2 regions of the Glycomyces sp. NPDC046736 genome follow, and region 2 is predicted to be linked to the other one. Evidence: riboswitches for the same ligand, from Rfam matches in the RefSeq annotation. Region 2 holds a riboswitch; the other holds the start of a gene.

Region 1 (7,199 bases), on a different contig from region 2:
GGCGGCGAACGTGTGGAGGTCGGCTTGGATGCCCGCGCCGCCGCCGGAGTCGGAGCCGGCGATGGTGAGGGCCACGGGTGGTTGGGTGCGGTTCACAGGTCGGCCATCCCTTCGAAGCTGGAGGAGGCTTTGGCCAAGTGGCGCTTGGGGATGCGTCCGGCGAGGCGGGCGGCGCGGCCGGCGGTGACCGCGTCGCGCATCGCTGCGGCCATGAGGGCCGGGTCGGCGGCGCGGGTGACGGCGGTGGCGAGGAGGACCGCCGAGCAGCCCAGTTCCATCGCGAGCGCGGCGTCGGAGGCGGTGCCGATGCCCGCGTCGCAGATGACCGGGACGGTGGCGTTGTCGCAGATCAGCGCGAGGTTGTGCGGGTTGCGCACGCCGAGGCCGGTGCCGATGGGCGCGGCGAGGGGCATCACGGCGGCGCAGCCGGCGTCTTCGAGGCGGCGGGCCAGCACCGGGTCGTCGCTGGTGTACGGGAGGACGGTGAACCCTTCGGCCACAAGGGTTTCGGCGGCGTCGAGGAGTTCGACGGGGTCGGGGAGGAGGGTGTCCTCGTCGCCGATGACTTCGAGTTTGATCCAGTCGGTGCCGAAGGCCTCGCGGGCGAGTTTGGCGGTGCGGACGGCTTGTTCGGCGGTGAAGCATCCGGCGGTGTTGGGCAGGAGGTCGACGCCGCATTTGTCGATCACGTCGAGCAGGGAGGGGGCGTCGGGGTTGACGCGGCGCAGGGCGACGGTGACCAGTTCGGTGCCGGAGGCGGTGATGGCGTCGGCGAGTTGGACGTGGTTGGCGGCGCCGCCGGTGCCGAGGATGAGCCGGGAGGTGAAGGTCTTGTCGGCGATGCGGAGCCCGTCGGTGTGGTGCATGTCAGCCTCCTTGTGTGGCGGTGAGGACTTCGACGGTGTCGCCGTCCTGAAGTGGACGGTCCCATTCGGATCGTGGGACGACTTCGCCGTTGAGGGCGACGGCGATGCCGCGGGGCGCTTCGGTCACGGCGGCGACGGCTTCGGCGACGGTCGCGGCGTCGCCGGGGCGGCCGTTGAGGTGGATGTTCACTGGTGCGACTCCTTGACGGTGCGGCCGGGGGTGAAGCGGTGGGGGTCGAACGGGCGCAGGGCGTCCGGGTCCTCGCCTGCGATGAGGGCCGCCACGGCGGTGGCGGTGGCGGGGATGAGGGCGATGCCGTTGCGGTAGTGGCCGGTCGCGGCGATGGTGCGCGCATCGAGGCGGCCGAGGAGGGGCAGGTTGTCGGGGGTGGCGGGGCGGAAGCCGACGCTGACTTCGTCGAGGTGGTATTCGGCGATCTCGGGGACGAGTTCGATGGCGTGGCGCAGGAGGTCGTGGACGGCTCCGGCAGTGGCGGTTCGGGTGTCGAAGCCGCGTTCGTCGCTGGTCGCGCCGATGACGATCTCGCCGTCGGATCGGGTGACGATGTAGATCGGGTGGCCTTTCACGAAGCCGCGCACGGTGGTTCGGGGTACGGCTTGGCCTTCGGCCCGGAGGCGGAGGACGACGCCGCGCACGGGCCGGACCGACAGGCGCCAGGGTTCGAGTGCGGCGGAACCGCAACCGCCGGCGATGACGGTCTGGTCGGCGTCGAGCGCGGTGGTGTCGGTGACGGGGGCGGTGTGGAACTGAACGCCCGCATGCTCGGCGGCGATGATCAGTGCTTTGTGGACGACCCGAGGATCGACGGCGCGGTCGCCGGGGGCGAGGAGGCCGCCGCGGACGCGATGGCTGAGCAGCGGTTCGGTTTGTCTTGCGGCCCTTGGGGTGAGGGTGTCGACGGTGCGGTCTGTGGCGCGGTAGAGGTCGGCTTGGTGCTCGACTTCGGCGCGGTCGGCGTCGTCGAGGCCGACGACGAGGGTGGGCACGTCGCAGAAGCCGACGTCGAGGCCGGTGGCCTGTTCGAGGTCGGCGGCGAACGCGGGCCAGGCGTCGGCGGAGGCGGCCATGAGCGGGGCCAGCGCCTGTTCGCCGTAGTGGGTCTCGGTGGCGGGAGCGATCATGCCCGCGGCGACGCGCGACGCGCCTGAGCCGGGCGCGGGGTCGTGCACGACGACCGCGGCCCCGGCGTGGGCGGCTCGCCACGCGATGGCGAGCCCGATGGACCCGGCCCCGATGACGGCGACGCGGGTCATCGGCCCTCACCCGCATGTCGGTGGCCGATGGCGGCGTCGGTCGGTGCGGCGGGCGGTTGCGGTGGGTGCGATGCAGCGGGGCGGTCGAGCGTTGCGGATTCAGCGCCGGTCTCGGTGGTGGATTCGGGCCGGAGCGCGGTCGAGGCCGACGCTGCGTCGCCGGGATCGGTGTCGCCTTGGGGCGCAAGCGGTTGCGTGTGGGAGGGCTCGGTGGGCCGATCGAGTGCTGCGCGGTCGGTGGTGACGGCGGCGGCGGTCGATTCGCACCGGAGCGCGGTCGGGGCCGACGCTGCGTCGCCGGGATCGGTGTCGCCTTGGGGCGCAAGCGGTTGCGTGTGGGAGGGATCGGTGGGCCGATCGAGTGCTGCGCGGTCGGTGGTGACGGCGGCGGCGGCGGCGGCGGTCGATTCGCGCCGGAGCGTGGTCGGGGTCGAAGTCGGGTTGCTGGGTTCAGTGTCGGCCTGAGGTGCAGGCGATTGCGCGGGGTTCGGCGCGGCCGGGTTGGGGCGGGCCGGGGTGCGCGTGACAGTGCGGCGGGGACCGGTGCGGAACTTCGGGGTTTCGTCCAGTGCCGCGAGGAGTTCGGCCGTTGCGGCTGCTGGGTCCTCGGCGGCCGCTATCGCTCCGACCACCGCTACGCCGTGGGCCCCGGCCGCGCGGCATTCGGCTGCTCGGGATGCGGTGATGCCGCCGATCGCGATCACCGGGAGGTCGACCGCGGCGCAGACCGCGGCGAGGCCTTCGAGGCCGATCGGTGCGGGGAGGCCGGTTTTCGTGGTGGTGGCCCAGACCGGGCCGACGCCGAGATAGGTGGCTCCGGCTCGGCGGGCGGCTCGGGCCGCCTCCGGTTCGCGGCAGGTGCCGCCGATGATCGCGCCGGGCGCGAGGATGCGGCGGGCGGCGTCGATCGGGAGGTCTCGGGCGCCGAGGTGGACGCCGTGCGCGCCGACGGCTTGGGCGACGTGGACGCGGTCGTTGACCAGGCAGGTCGCGCCGTACCGCTCGCAGAGCGCCATGAGTTCGGCGGCGAGGTCGTGGGCCTCGCGGTCGTCGTAATGGTCCTCGGGGCGGACCTGGATCAGCCGGGCCCCCGCCGCCAGCGCGGCCTCGGCGACCACGAGGGGGTCGCGGCGAGGGGCGGCGACCGGCGATGCGGGCGACGTTGCCGCGAGCGGGGCTCGGCCGGTCGAGGCGGCGGTCGACGGGTCGCGGCCGGGAGGCGTTCCCGTGATCGGTTCGCGGCCAAGGGAAGCGGCCGGGTCGCCGCCGCGCGAGTCGACCGTCCGGTCGAATGTCGCTTCCGTGAGTGCGGCAGGGCCGGGGAGAGCTTCTGGGTGGGGGTCGCGCCCCGACTGGGAGGTACCGAAGCCGCTGGGGCGGCGGGTGTCGGTGATGACGTGAAGTCGAGGCAGACTGAATGCGTGCATGGCTCCTTCTCCCTGCGCCAGCATGATCTGGATCAGGTTCGACGGTCGGGACTACCAAGTCCCCTCTCAGCCCGATGCATCGGACTCCCGTGGGCGTATTCGTTTCTGGCGGCCACGTTACGTCATCGCGGCGTTCCGTGACAAGTCGGTGTCAGCATCCGGACACTTCGGTCAGGGCGCGCGCCGCTGGCCCGCCTCGGCCCGGTGTTCGCCCATGCGCCTCAGACCCGTTGCGAGCGAATGCATTCCGAAGCCGAAGACCACCGCGCCCGGAACCAGGACGAGGAACATCGTGAGGTCGGCCCTGTCGCGTTGCTCTCCGGGGGTGGCCTCGCCCCTGGCGACCCCGTTGACGACCACGACGCACCGCACTTCCTCACTGGGCGTGCAGATCTCGGTGTTCGCCCGCATCCCGATCGCGACCAGCATCGTGATGAGCCCGGCCAGTACGGCCGCCGCGCCCGCGATCGCCCGGCCCGAGCCGATGCGCCGCGCCTCGCGGACCTCCTCGGGCGGCGGGGCGGCCAGTTCGCGCAGTTCGACGATGAGGTCGCCGCGGCCGTCGGGGCCGGGCATGCCCTCGCCGGTCAGGCGCAGTTCGGCGCCGTCGGCGGTGCCCGCCGGGACGCGGAGTTCGGCCTCGCCGCCGAGCGTCTCGATGTCGAGGATGTCGCCGTCTTCGAGCACTTCGGGTTCGACGTCGAGCACCGTGTGCAGGTCGGCGCCGTCGCGGGTGAAGACGGGGTGCGGGGTCTCGCGCACGATCGCGATCACGCCGTCGGCGCCTTCGGCGGGGAGCATCACCGTGTCGCCGTCGGCCAGGCCGGGCTTGATCCGCACCGTGACGTCGCGTTCGACGACCATCGAGCCCGACCCGTCGCAGTAGTTGCACCACTGCCCGTCCTCGCGGCCCGAGCCCTCGCAGTTGACGCAGGGGCCCGGCGCGGCCACGTTCACGGTCGCCTTGCCGCCGTAAGCGATCTGGGTGAGCGTCAGGGGCAGGTCGACGGCGCCGCTGGGAGCCTCGTCACGGGGCATGGGGTCCTCCGGGGTCGCTCGGGAGCCACCCCATCGTAGGCCAGACCCCCGACGCTACTGCTCCGAGCGGTCCACGCGCAGGACCCGGTAGCCGTTCGCGCTGGCGTGCTTGTCGACGGTCCAGCCGCGCTCGGCCAGCCAGCGCGCCAGGGAGTCGGCGCCGAGGTGCTTGGAGACGACGAGCCAGGCCACGCCCTCGTCGCTGAGGCGCGGGAGCCAGGTGGCGAGGAGTTCGTGGAGGGCGGGCTTGCCGATCTTGATGGGCGGGTTGGACCAGATCTCGTCGAAGCGGACCTCGGCGGGGACCTCCTCGGGGACGGCGACGTGCACGGTCCCGGGGACCTTCTCGGTGTTGCGGCGGGTCAGGTCGAGGGCGCGGCGGTTGACGTCGACGGCCCAGACCTCGGCGTCGGCGCGCTGGGCCAGGACGGTGCTGATGGGGCCGTAGCCGCAGCCCAGGTCGAGGAAGGTGCCGGGCGTGTCGGGAGGGACGACCTTGTTGAGGAGCACGCTCGTGCCGGGGTCGAGGCGGCTGCCGGAGAAGACGCCTGTGGAGGTCGTCAGCTCGTGGGTGACGCCGTCGAGGGTGAACTCGATGGTCCGCTCGCGGTCGTCCACGGCGGGCTGCTCGCTGAAATAGTGCTCCGGCTGCTCAGACACGCCCCCATTGTCGCGCGTCGCGCCCGGGCGGGGCGGCCGGACCGGCGCGGAGAGACGCACGCGTCTTCACCCGCGAAGATGAAGTTCGCTCATCGCGGTCCTTCTCCCGAGGGAACCTTTCCGGGTTTCACCCCGCCGCGGGTCTAAGCTGCGAGCTATGGCACATGGCCCGTCTCCCTTCGGCGTTCCCCAGCAGACGCAGGGGCGCCGAGAACCGACCGATCCGGGATACGACTGGGCGGAGTACGACGAGCGCGCGCAATCGGGCGCGCCCACCGTCCGGCTCAGCCCCGAGGAACTGCCGCCTTCCGTGATCGACCGCGGCGCGGAGGAGGACATGGAGGCGCACCTGGAGCACATCCACGCGTCCCGTCCGCTCCGCCGCGCCGCCCAGCGCGCCCGCCGCCGCACCCGCTGGTGGCTGGTGGCGCTCGCCGTGGTCTCCGCGCTCGCGGTGGCCGCGGCCTGCGCGGCCGGGGCGTTCATCGTGCTGCGCGAGGGCGAGTCCGATCCGTCTGCGCAGCAGACCGGCGACGCTCAAGCATCGTCCCCTGTGGAGTCGGGTTCGGACGCTCCGGAGGTGGTGGACCCAATCGCCGCGAGGGAGACCGACGCCGCGCCGATCACCGTCGAGGAGCTGTTCGCCGCCGCCTCGTTCACTCCGGCCGGGGCCGCGGGCGCGTACGAGGTGCTCGAAGCCGAGGAGCTGACCGACTGCGCCGCAGCGGGACTGGACGAACTCGCCGAGCTGCTCGGCGACGCCGACTGCACGCAGACCGTGCGCGCGACCGTGGTCAATCCCGACGGGGAGTACGCCGCCACGGCGGGCGTGCTCAACCTCGCCGACGCCGAAGAGGCCGAGGCGCTGCGGGAGGCGATCGACGCCGGGCTCGAAGGCGGCTTCGCGGCGCTGCGCACCGACGGCGCGGCCGAGGAGCTGGGCCGCGCGGCGACCATGGTCGGCTACAACACCTACGGGCACTACCTGATGTACGTGGTCATCGGGCGCACCGACGGCGAGGCCATCGAGAGCGCCGACGACCCGGTGCGCACCATCGTGGGCGACCTGGTCGACGTGTGGTTCGTGGACCAGCTCAAGCCCCGGCGCGACGTGCAGTAGAAGCGGTAACGTGGTCGCTCACCGAACCGGGAGGCCAGCATGAGCACCGCACCCGACCCGTGGGCGATCGCCGAAGCGCTGCGGCAGTGGGCGAGTGACACCGACTGGGTGGACTGGGTCGAGCTCGGCGGGTCGCTCGGGCGCGGCGGCGGCGACGCGCTCTCCGATGTGGACGCCGGGATCGGGGTCGACGACCCGGCCGGGCGACTGGCCGCCGCGCGGGAGGCGGCCGAGGCGTTCGCGCCTGTGGCGGGCACGCTCGTCCAGGACCTCGGCGGCGTCGACCACCTCATGGTCGTGTACCGGGACGGCCGCCAACTCTCCCTTGTGGTCTTCGACCGGGAGCGGCGCGACGGGCTTCCGCCCGAGGCGACCGCGTTGGTGGACAAGTCGAACCGGCTCGCCACCGAGCTCGACCCCGAGCGGTGGGACGCAGGCGAGGCCACCGCCCGCGAATGGACCTTCCTGGCGTGGATCGCAATCGGCGACGCCGCCCGGCACGCACTGCGCGACCATCCTTGGCGCGCGCTCAAAGCACTCACCGACGCGCGCGACAACCTGTGGCGACTCCACGCCCGCACCCTCGGACTGCCGTTCCCCGCCTTCGGTGCCGTCACCGTGGAGAACGCCGACGCCGCCGCGCCGCCGGGCATGCGGGACACGCACCCGAAAGACCTGAGCCGCAAGGAGATCCACGGCTCGCTCGAAGCACTCGCCTCGCTCCTTGAGCCGCACACCGAAGACGACCTCGCGGCCGTGGCCGCCACCGTCGCTCACCGCATCGGCCGCCTCGCGGACTGAATAAAACGGGTA
Region 2 (7,199 bases):
GTCGTCCAGTTCGGTGCGCAGGAACTCCAGGCGGCACCGGTCGGTGGCCTCGTAGGCGAGCATCCGCTGCTGCTCGTGCCTCCTGGCGGCCGCCACCTTCGCGTACCGTTCGGCGTCGTAGTGCCAGGCCGCGCCGGTGGACTCCCAGCCGCCTTTGACGCGGCGGACCGCGCCGTCCACGTCGAGGACCTTCAGCATCATGTCGAGCCTGGTGCGGCGCAGGTCGACCAGCGGCTCCAGCGCGGCCGTCGACAGCGCCCGGCCTTCGGCCCCGAGCACGTCCAGGGTGCGGCGCACCGCGTCCTCGGCGGGGAAGGACAGCGACCCGAAGTAGTCCCAGATCGCCCGGTCCTCGCTGCCGGGCAGCAGCACCACCTCGGCGCGGTCGGTCGCGCGCCCGGCGCGGCCGATCTGCTGGTAGTACGCGACCGGCGACGAGGGCGCGCCGAGGTGGACCACGAACCCCAGGTCGGGCTTGTCGAAGCCCATGCCGAGCGCGCTGGTGGCGACGAGGGCCTTGAGGCGGTTGTCGAGCAGCTCCTCCTCGCGTGCGAGGCGCTCGGCGTTGTCGGTGCGGCCGGTGTAGGACGCGACGGCGTGGCCCCTGCCGGCCAGGTAGTCGCTGACCTCTTCGGCGGCGGCCACGGTGAGCGTGTAGACGATGCCCGACCCGGTCATGCGCGGCAGCTGCTCGTCGAGCCAGGCCAGCCGGTGGGCGTTGTCGGGCAGGTCGACCACCGAGAGCCGCAGCGACTCGCGGTCGAGGCTGCCGCGCAGCACGAGCGTGGACTCGCCGGGCCGGTCGAGCTGCTCGGCGATGTCGCCGGAGACCCGCTCGTTCGCGGTGGCGGTGGTGGCCAGCACCGGGACGCTGCGAGGGAGGTCCTCGATGAAGGTGGCGATGCGCCGGTAGTCGGGCCGGAAGTCGTGGCCCCAGTCGGAGATGCAGTGGGCCTCGTCGACCACGAGCATCCCGCACCCGGCGGCAAGCTTGGGGAGCTGGTAGTCGCGGAACGCGGGGTTGTTGAGCCGCTCGGGGCTGATGAGCAGCACGTCCACCGCGTCCTCGGCGATGGCCTCGGCGATCTGGTCCCAGTCCTCGGGGTTGGCCGAGTTGATCGTGCGGGCGCGCACCCCGGCGCGCTGGGCCGCCTCGATCTGGTTGCGCATCAGAGCGAGCAGCGGCGAGACGATCACGGTGGGCCCGGCGCCGCGGCGGCGCAGTAGCGAGGTCGCGGTGAAGTACACCGCGGACTTGCCGAACCCGGTGCGCTGCACCAGGAGCACCCGCCTGCCGTCCTCGCCGCCCGAGCACAGCGCCTCGATCGCGCGCCACTGGTCCTCGCGCAGTCTGGCGTGTTCCCCGGCGAGGGCGCGCAGCAGCGCCTCCGCCTCGTCCCTGAGCGTGTCCGTGCCGATTCCTGCCATGCCCCGTTTCTACCCCATGGGTGCGTCAAGCCCTTGAACGGCGGCAGCGAGTCCGACTAGGCTCGGGCCGATGGACATCGAGGCACCGATCGACATTCCGTGGAAGTCCGGCGCGTGGACGGCGCTGCCGGTCTCGGCCGAAGAGACCGACGACGGGCACCTCCTGGTCACCGCCGTCGAAGGCTCGGACGCGTGGCGGCACACCGGCTACGGGTTCGTCCACGACGACGAGCACGCGCTCCTGGAGGCCTGGGACGGCACGCGCGCGGTCGAGGTGAGCTTCATCGCCGGGTACGACCGGCAGTTCGACCAGGCCGGGATCATGATCCGCGCCGACGCCGAGCATTGGATCAAGACCGGCGTCGAGTACGCCGACGGCGCGCTCCAGATCGGGGCCGTGGTCACCGACGTGAAGTCCGACTGGTCCACCGCGCCGGTCCCCGAGTGGGCCGGACTCGAAGTCACCGTCCGGGCCACGCGCCTGAGGGACGCGGTCGCAGTCCGCGCCCGCGCGGGGGAGGAGCCGTGGCGGCTGGTGCGCCTCGCGCCGCTCGACCCCGAGGCCGAGGTCCAGGCCGGCCCGTACTGCTGCGCGCCGTCGCGGCCCGGGCTGGCGGTCGAGTTCACGTCCTGGAAGCACACCGCCCCGGACGCCGACCTGCACTGAGACCGGTCAGGCCTCGTCCTGTTCGAGCTCGTTCGCCAAGAGCTTCAAGTCGTACACCGACATCCGCTGCGACCGGTCCGCGCGGCCCTTCGCGGACACCGTCACGCCGTCCTCACGCAAAAGCTCCGGCACGTCCCGTCCGCTGCGCCCGTCCGACCAGCGGAAACCCTCAGAGACCGTGCCGCCCGCGGTGAGCACCCGATAGGCCCGCTGCACATCGCCGTCCTTCATGAACGCGCCCACCTGCCGCGGTCCCGTCCCGATCAGCTCCGCCAGGTCCCCGTACGAGGTCCAGGTCCCCTCCGGCAGCGCCGCCACGACCCGCCGCACCAGATCCCAATCCGCTTCAGTGGTCATCCCGGCAATCTACGGCCCGCCGCGCGGGCCGTCACCGCGAGGCCGCGCACACGCTACCGGCGCACCGCGTGGTGTTAACGTCGAAGCTGACAGGGGAGCCGATTGGCTGAGAGTGCGGAACCGACCGCAGACCCTCACACCTGATCCGGGTAATACCGGCGTAGGAAGTCGTTCGTCGACCGCTGTCGCGTCGTGTCCCTTTTTCCACGAAAGGCATGCCCATGCCCGACAGCACCGCCCTCGCCGCCCCCGGCCGCTGGCGCACCGTCGACATCCTCACCTGCGCCGTCCTCGCCGTCGCCTTCGGCGTCGTGTTCTGGGCCTGGGGGTTCGTCTGGGCCGGACTCGAACCGGCCCTCCTGTTCTACCCGCCCCTGAAGTCGGTCCTCAACGGCGTGTGGCTCATCCCCGCCGTGCTCGCCCCGCTCATCGTCCGCCGCGCCGGAGCCGGACTCTTCACCGAAGGCCTCGCCGCCACCGTCTCGGCGCTCCTCGGCGCGTACTGGGGCGTCGCCGTGATCTACCAGGGCCTCCTCCAGGGCCTCGGCGGCGAACTCGCGTTCGCCGCCACCCGCTACCGCCGCTGGAACACCGCGGTCGCGCTCCTCGGCGGCGCGCTCTCGGCCGTCGCCCTCGCGCTCTTCGACTTGCGCAACTCCTACCCCGACACCGGGCTGTGGGAGTTCAAGGTCCCCTACTTCGTGCTCGCCCTCCTCTCCGGCGCGCTCGTCGCCGGTCTCGGCTCCAAGGCCCTCGTCAAGGCCATGGCCCCCACCGGGGTCCTCGACCGGTTCCCCGCCGGGCGCGAACGGGCCCGGATCTGACCGATGATCCCGGTCGAGTTCCGCGGCTTCGCCTGGCGCCACGCCGGGCGAAGGGCCAAGGCCGTCTCGGACGTCGACCTGCGCGTCGAGCCCGGCGAGCGGGTGCTCCTGCTCGGCCCCTCGGGGTCGGGCAAGTCCACCCTGCTCGCCGCGCTCGCCGGGCTCCTCACCGGCGACTCCGGTGAACAGGACGGCGAAGTCCTCCTCGACGGCAAGCCCGCCGCCGACCAGCGCGAACGCGTCGGCATCCTGTTCCAAGACCCCGAGACGCAGCTCGTCATGGCCCGCAGCGGCGACGACGTGGCCTTCGGCCTGGAGAACCAGGCCGTCCCGGCCGGTCGAATCTGGCCCGCCGTGCACCGCGCCCTCGACTCGGTCCGCTTCCCCTACGGGCCCGAACGCGACACGCACGCCCTCTCCGGCGGCGAGCAGCAGCGCCTCGCCCTCGCGGGGGTGCTGGCCCGCAGGCCCGACCTGATCCTCCTCGACGAACCCACCGCGAACCTCGACCCCGAAGGCGCGCAGCACATCCGCGACGCGCTCCGGTCGGCGCTGGCCGACACCGAAGCCACCATGATCGTCGTCGAGCACCGCGTGGCCGACATCCTCAACCTCGTCGACCGCGTGATCGCCCTCGGCCCCGGCGGCGCGCTCCTGGCCGACGGGCCCGCCGCGAAAGTCCTCGCCGAGCACGGCGAGACCCTTGCGGCCCAAGGCGTCTGGGTCCCGGGCGCACCGCTGCCGACCCGGCCCGCCCGCGCGGCGGGCGACCTCGCCCTCAGCGCCCACGACCTGGCACTGGTCCACCCCGGAGCCGACCGGCCCGCGCTCGACGGCGTCTCCTTCGAACTGCGCCAAGGCGAACTGCTCGCCGTCACCGGCCCCAACGGCTCGGGGAAGTCCACGCTCGCGCTCCTGGCGGGCGGCCTCGAACGACCCACCCGCGGCCGGGCCGCGGTCCCCGGCGAATCGCGCCCGCTCCACAAGCTCCCCGCGCGCCGCCTCGCCGCGCGCGTCGGCACGGTCTTCCAAGACCCCGAGCACCAGTTCGTGACCGCCACCGTGAGCGACGAACTCGCCTTCGGCCCCCGTCAGGCCGGGTGGCCCAAGGCCCGCATCGAGGCCCGAGTGGACGAACTCCTCGAACGACTCCGATTGGCACCCTTGGCCCTCGCGAACCCCCACACGCTCTCCGGCGGCGAGGCCCGCAGGCTCTCGGTCGCCGGAGCCCTCGCGGCCGCCCCGGGCGTGCTCCTGCTGGACGAACCCACCTTCGGCCAAGACCGCCGCACCTGGGGCGAACTCGTCGACCTCACCGCCGACATCCGCGACGAGGGCACCGCCCTCCTCGCGGTCACCCACGACCGCGACTTCGCGGCAGCACTGGCCACCCGCGAACTCGTCCTCGATCAGGGCAGAGTGTCGAAGGAGGTCCGTCGATGACGCACCGACCTCGACACGGCCGACCCGGATCGCTGGCCACCCGTGAACTCACCTCCGACCGAACACCGCGCGACCGGACCAGCGCAGGCCCAACGTCCGCACTGGCCAGGTCGCCTCGCCCGCGCTTCACCCCTGCCGGCCCGGGGGCCCCATGCTGACCATCGCTCCCGTGTGCGCGCCCGAGGCGCCGATCGCCCGCGTCAATCCCGTCGCGAAGCTTGGCGCCGTCGTCGCCCTGTCGACCACCGCGCTCATCGCCTCCGACTGGCTCACCCCGCTGCTGCTCCTAGCCGCACTCCTCCTGGTGCTGCCGTTCACCGGCATCCGGCCCGGGCCGCTGGTTCGGCGGCTTCGGTTGCTCTGGTTCGCCGCCGGGACCGTCGTCATCGTCAATGCCGTGTTCGCCGCCGAACAGACCGGGCGCCTCCTCTTCTCGCTCGGGCCCGTCGAGATCAGTACCGGTGCGCTGCTCGACGCGACCGCGATCGGGTTGCGCGTGTGCGTCGCCGCCACCGCCGGGGTCCTCGTCTTCGCCACCACCGATCCGACCGACCTCGCCGACGCCCTCACCCAGCAGCTCAAAGCCCCCGCCCGCTTCACCATCGGCGCCCTCGCCGCGCTGCGGCTGCTGCCGATCCTCGCCGCCGAATGGCGGCAGATCACCACCGCCCGCCGCGCCCGCGGGCTCGAAGGCGGCGCCAATCCGCTGCGGCGCCTGCGCCTGTTCACCTCGACCATGTTCACGCTGCTCGTCGGCGCGATCCGCCGCGCCGGGCGCCTCGCGGCAGCCATGGACGCCCGCGGATTCGACTCCGAGATCCCGCGCACCCACGCCCGCGAGCAGCGCATGCACCCCGCCGACTGGGCCGTCGTCGCCGCCGCGCTCGCCGTGTGCGCCGCGGCCGTCGCCCTCAGCCTCGCCCAAGGGACCTTCACCGCGCTCTGAGCCGATTTCCCCCGAAACGCTCGCGAGCCCGCTACCCGTTCTACGGTGAGCAGATGCGACTGACCAAGTACGGCCACGCCTGCGTCCGCATCGAGACCGACCAAGGAGCCATCGTCATCGACCCGGGCGTGTTCTCCGACCCGGCCGCGCTCGACGGCGCCGACGCCGTGTTCGTCACCCACCAGCACCCCGACCACTGCAACGACCCCGAACTGCGGCTCCTCCTCGAAGAACGCCCCGAGGCCCGCATCTACGGACCCGAAGCGATCACCGCCGTCCTCGGCGACCTCCCGTTCACGGCCGTCTCCGGCGGCGACACCGTCCCCGCCGCGGGCACCGAGGTGAAGGCCATCGGCCGCCACCACGCCGTGATCCACCCCGACCTGCCGACCATCGCCAACACCGGCTACCTCGTGGACGGCGTGTTCCACCCAGGCGACTCGCTCACCGTCCCCGACACGCCCGTGCGCACCCTGCTCCTGCCGATCGCCGCGCCGTGGCTGAAACTCGCCGAGGCCATCGACTACGCCCGCGCCGTCGACGCCGAGACCGTCCACCCCATCCACGACGCCATCCTCAGCCCCGAAGGCATCACCATCACCGACCGCTTCCTCGGCCAGATCCTCGGCGACCGCTACCAGCGCATCGAGAACGGCCACACCGCGACCATCTGAATCGCAAGCGCGACAACGCGAACGCCCCGGACCACGCGGTCCGGGGCGTTCACGCGCTCACGCAGAGCGCTCACGGGTCCTGGTTTCCAACAGCTCCCATGCGAGTCAGGACCGGCCCAGCGCGGCCTCGTCCTCCTCCTCGACCGCGGGAAGCGCGAACTGCGCCTCGTACAGGCGCGCGTACGCGCCCCCCGCGGTCAGCAGCTCCTCGTGCGGGCCCTGCTCGACCACCCGGCCGTGCTCCATCACCACGATCCGGTCGGCGTCGCGGATCGTGGAGAGCCGGTGGGCGATCACGAAACTCGTACGCCCCTGCCGCAGCGCCACCATGCCCTGCTGCACCAGCATCTCGGTGCGGGTGTCGACCGAACTCGTGGCCTCGTCGAGGATCAGGATCGACGGGTCGATGAGGAACGCCCGCGCGATCGTGACCAACTGCCGCTCGCCCGCGCTCAAGCTCCCCTCCTCCGCCCCGACCACCGTGTCGTAGCCGTCAGGCAGCGTGCGGATGAAATGGTCGGCGTGCGCGGCCGAAGCCGCCGCCACGACCTCCTCCCGAGTGGCCTCCGGCCTGCCGTACGCGATGTTCTCCGCGATCGTGCCGTCGAACAGCCACGTGTCCTGGAGGACCATCCCGATGCGCCTGCGCAGCCGCTCGCGTTCCACCGTGGACACGTCGACCCCGTCCACCGTGATCCGCCCCGCGTCAAGGTCGTAGAAGCGCATCAGCAGGTTCACCAGGGTGGTCTTGCCCGCGCCCGTGGGACCCACGATCGCCACCGTCCGGCCCGGCTCGGCCTCCAACCAAAGGTGCTCGATCAGCGGCTCGTCGGGCAGGTACCGGAACGACACGTCCTCGA

Evidence for each region. A riboswitch is a leader RNA that binds a small molecule or an ion and turns the genes downstream of it on or off. The one in region 2 is predicted to bind thiamine pyrophosphate.
Region 1: another riboswitch for thiamine pyrophosphate. It lies ahead of thiE (thiamine phosphate synthase); the one in region 2 lies ahead of AB0B28_RS00915 (ECF transporter S component).

What each region holds. Positions count from the first base shown of each region.
Region 1 covers NZ_JBEYYO010000007.1:3,755-10,953, reverse strand. The annotation lists gene thiD (bifunctional hydroxymethylpyrimidine kinase/phosphomethylpyrimidine kinase) at 1-96, opposite strand, end outside; gene AB0B28_RS09050 (thiazole synthase) at 93-866, opposite strand; gene thiS (sulfur carrier protein ThiS) at 868-1,056, opposite strand; gene thiO (glycine oxidase ThiO) at 1,053-2,141, opposite strand; partial or broken gene thiE (thiamine phosphate synthase) at 2,708-3,259, opposite strand; TPP riboswitch at 3,559-3,669, opposite strand; gene AB0B28_RS09030 (DnaJ C-terminal domain-containing protein) at 3,740-4,606, opposite strand; gene AB0B28_RS09025 (methyltransferase) at 4,661-5,266, opposite strand; gene AB0B28_RS09020 (hypothetical protein) at 5,424-6,386, shown strand; gene AB0B28_RS09015 (hypothetical protein) at 6,426-7,187, shown strand.
Region 2 covers NZ_JBEYYO010000001.1:197,830-205,028, forward strand. The annotation lists gene AB0B28_RS00900 (DEAD/DEAH box helicase) at 1-1,428, opposite strand, end outside; gene AB0B28_RS00905 (DUF1349 domain-containing protein) at 1,499-2,095, shown strand; gene AB0B28_RS00910 (MGMT family protein) at 2,102-2,452, opposite strand; TPP riboswitch at 2,534-2,636, shown strand; gene AB0B28_RS00915 (ECF transporter S component) at 2,674-3,276, shown strand; gene AB0B28_RS00920 (ATP-binding cassette domain-containing protein) at 3,280-4,719, shown strand; gene AB0B28_RS00925 (energy-coupling factor transporter transmembrane component T) at 4,871-5,665, shown strand; gene AB0B28_RS00930 (MBL fold metallo-hydrolase) at 5,719-6,339, shown strand; gene AB0B28_RS00935 (ABC transporter ATP-binding protein) at 6,445-7,199, opposite strand, start outside.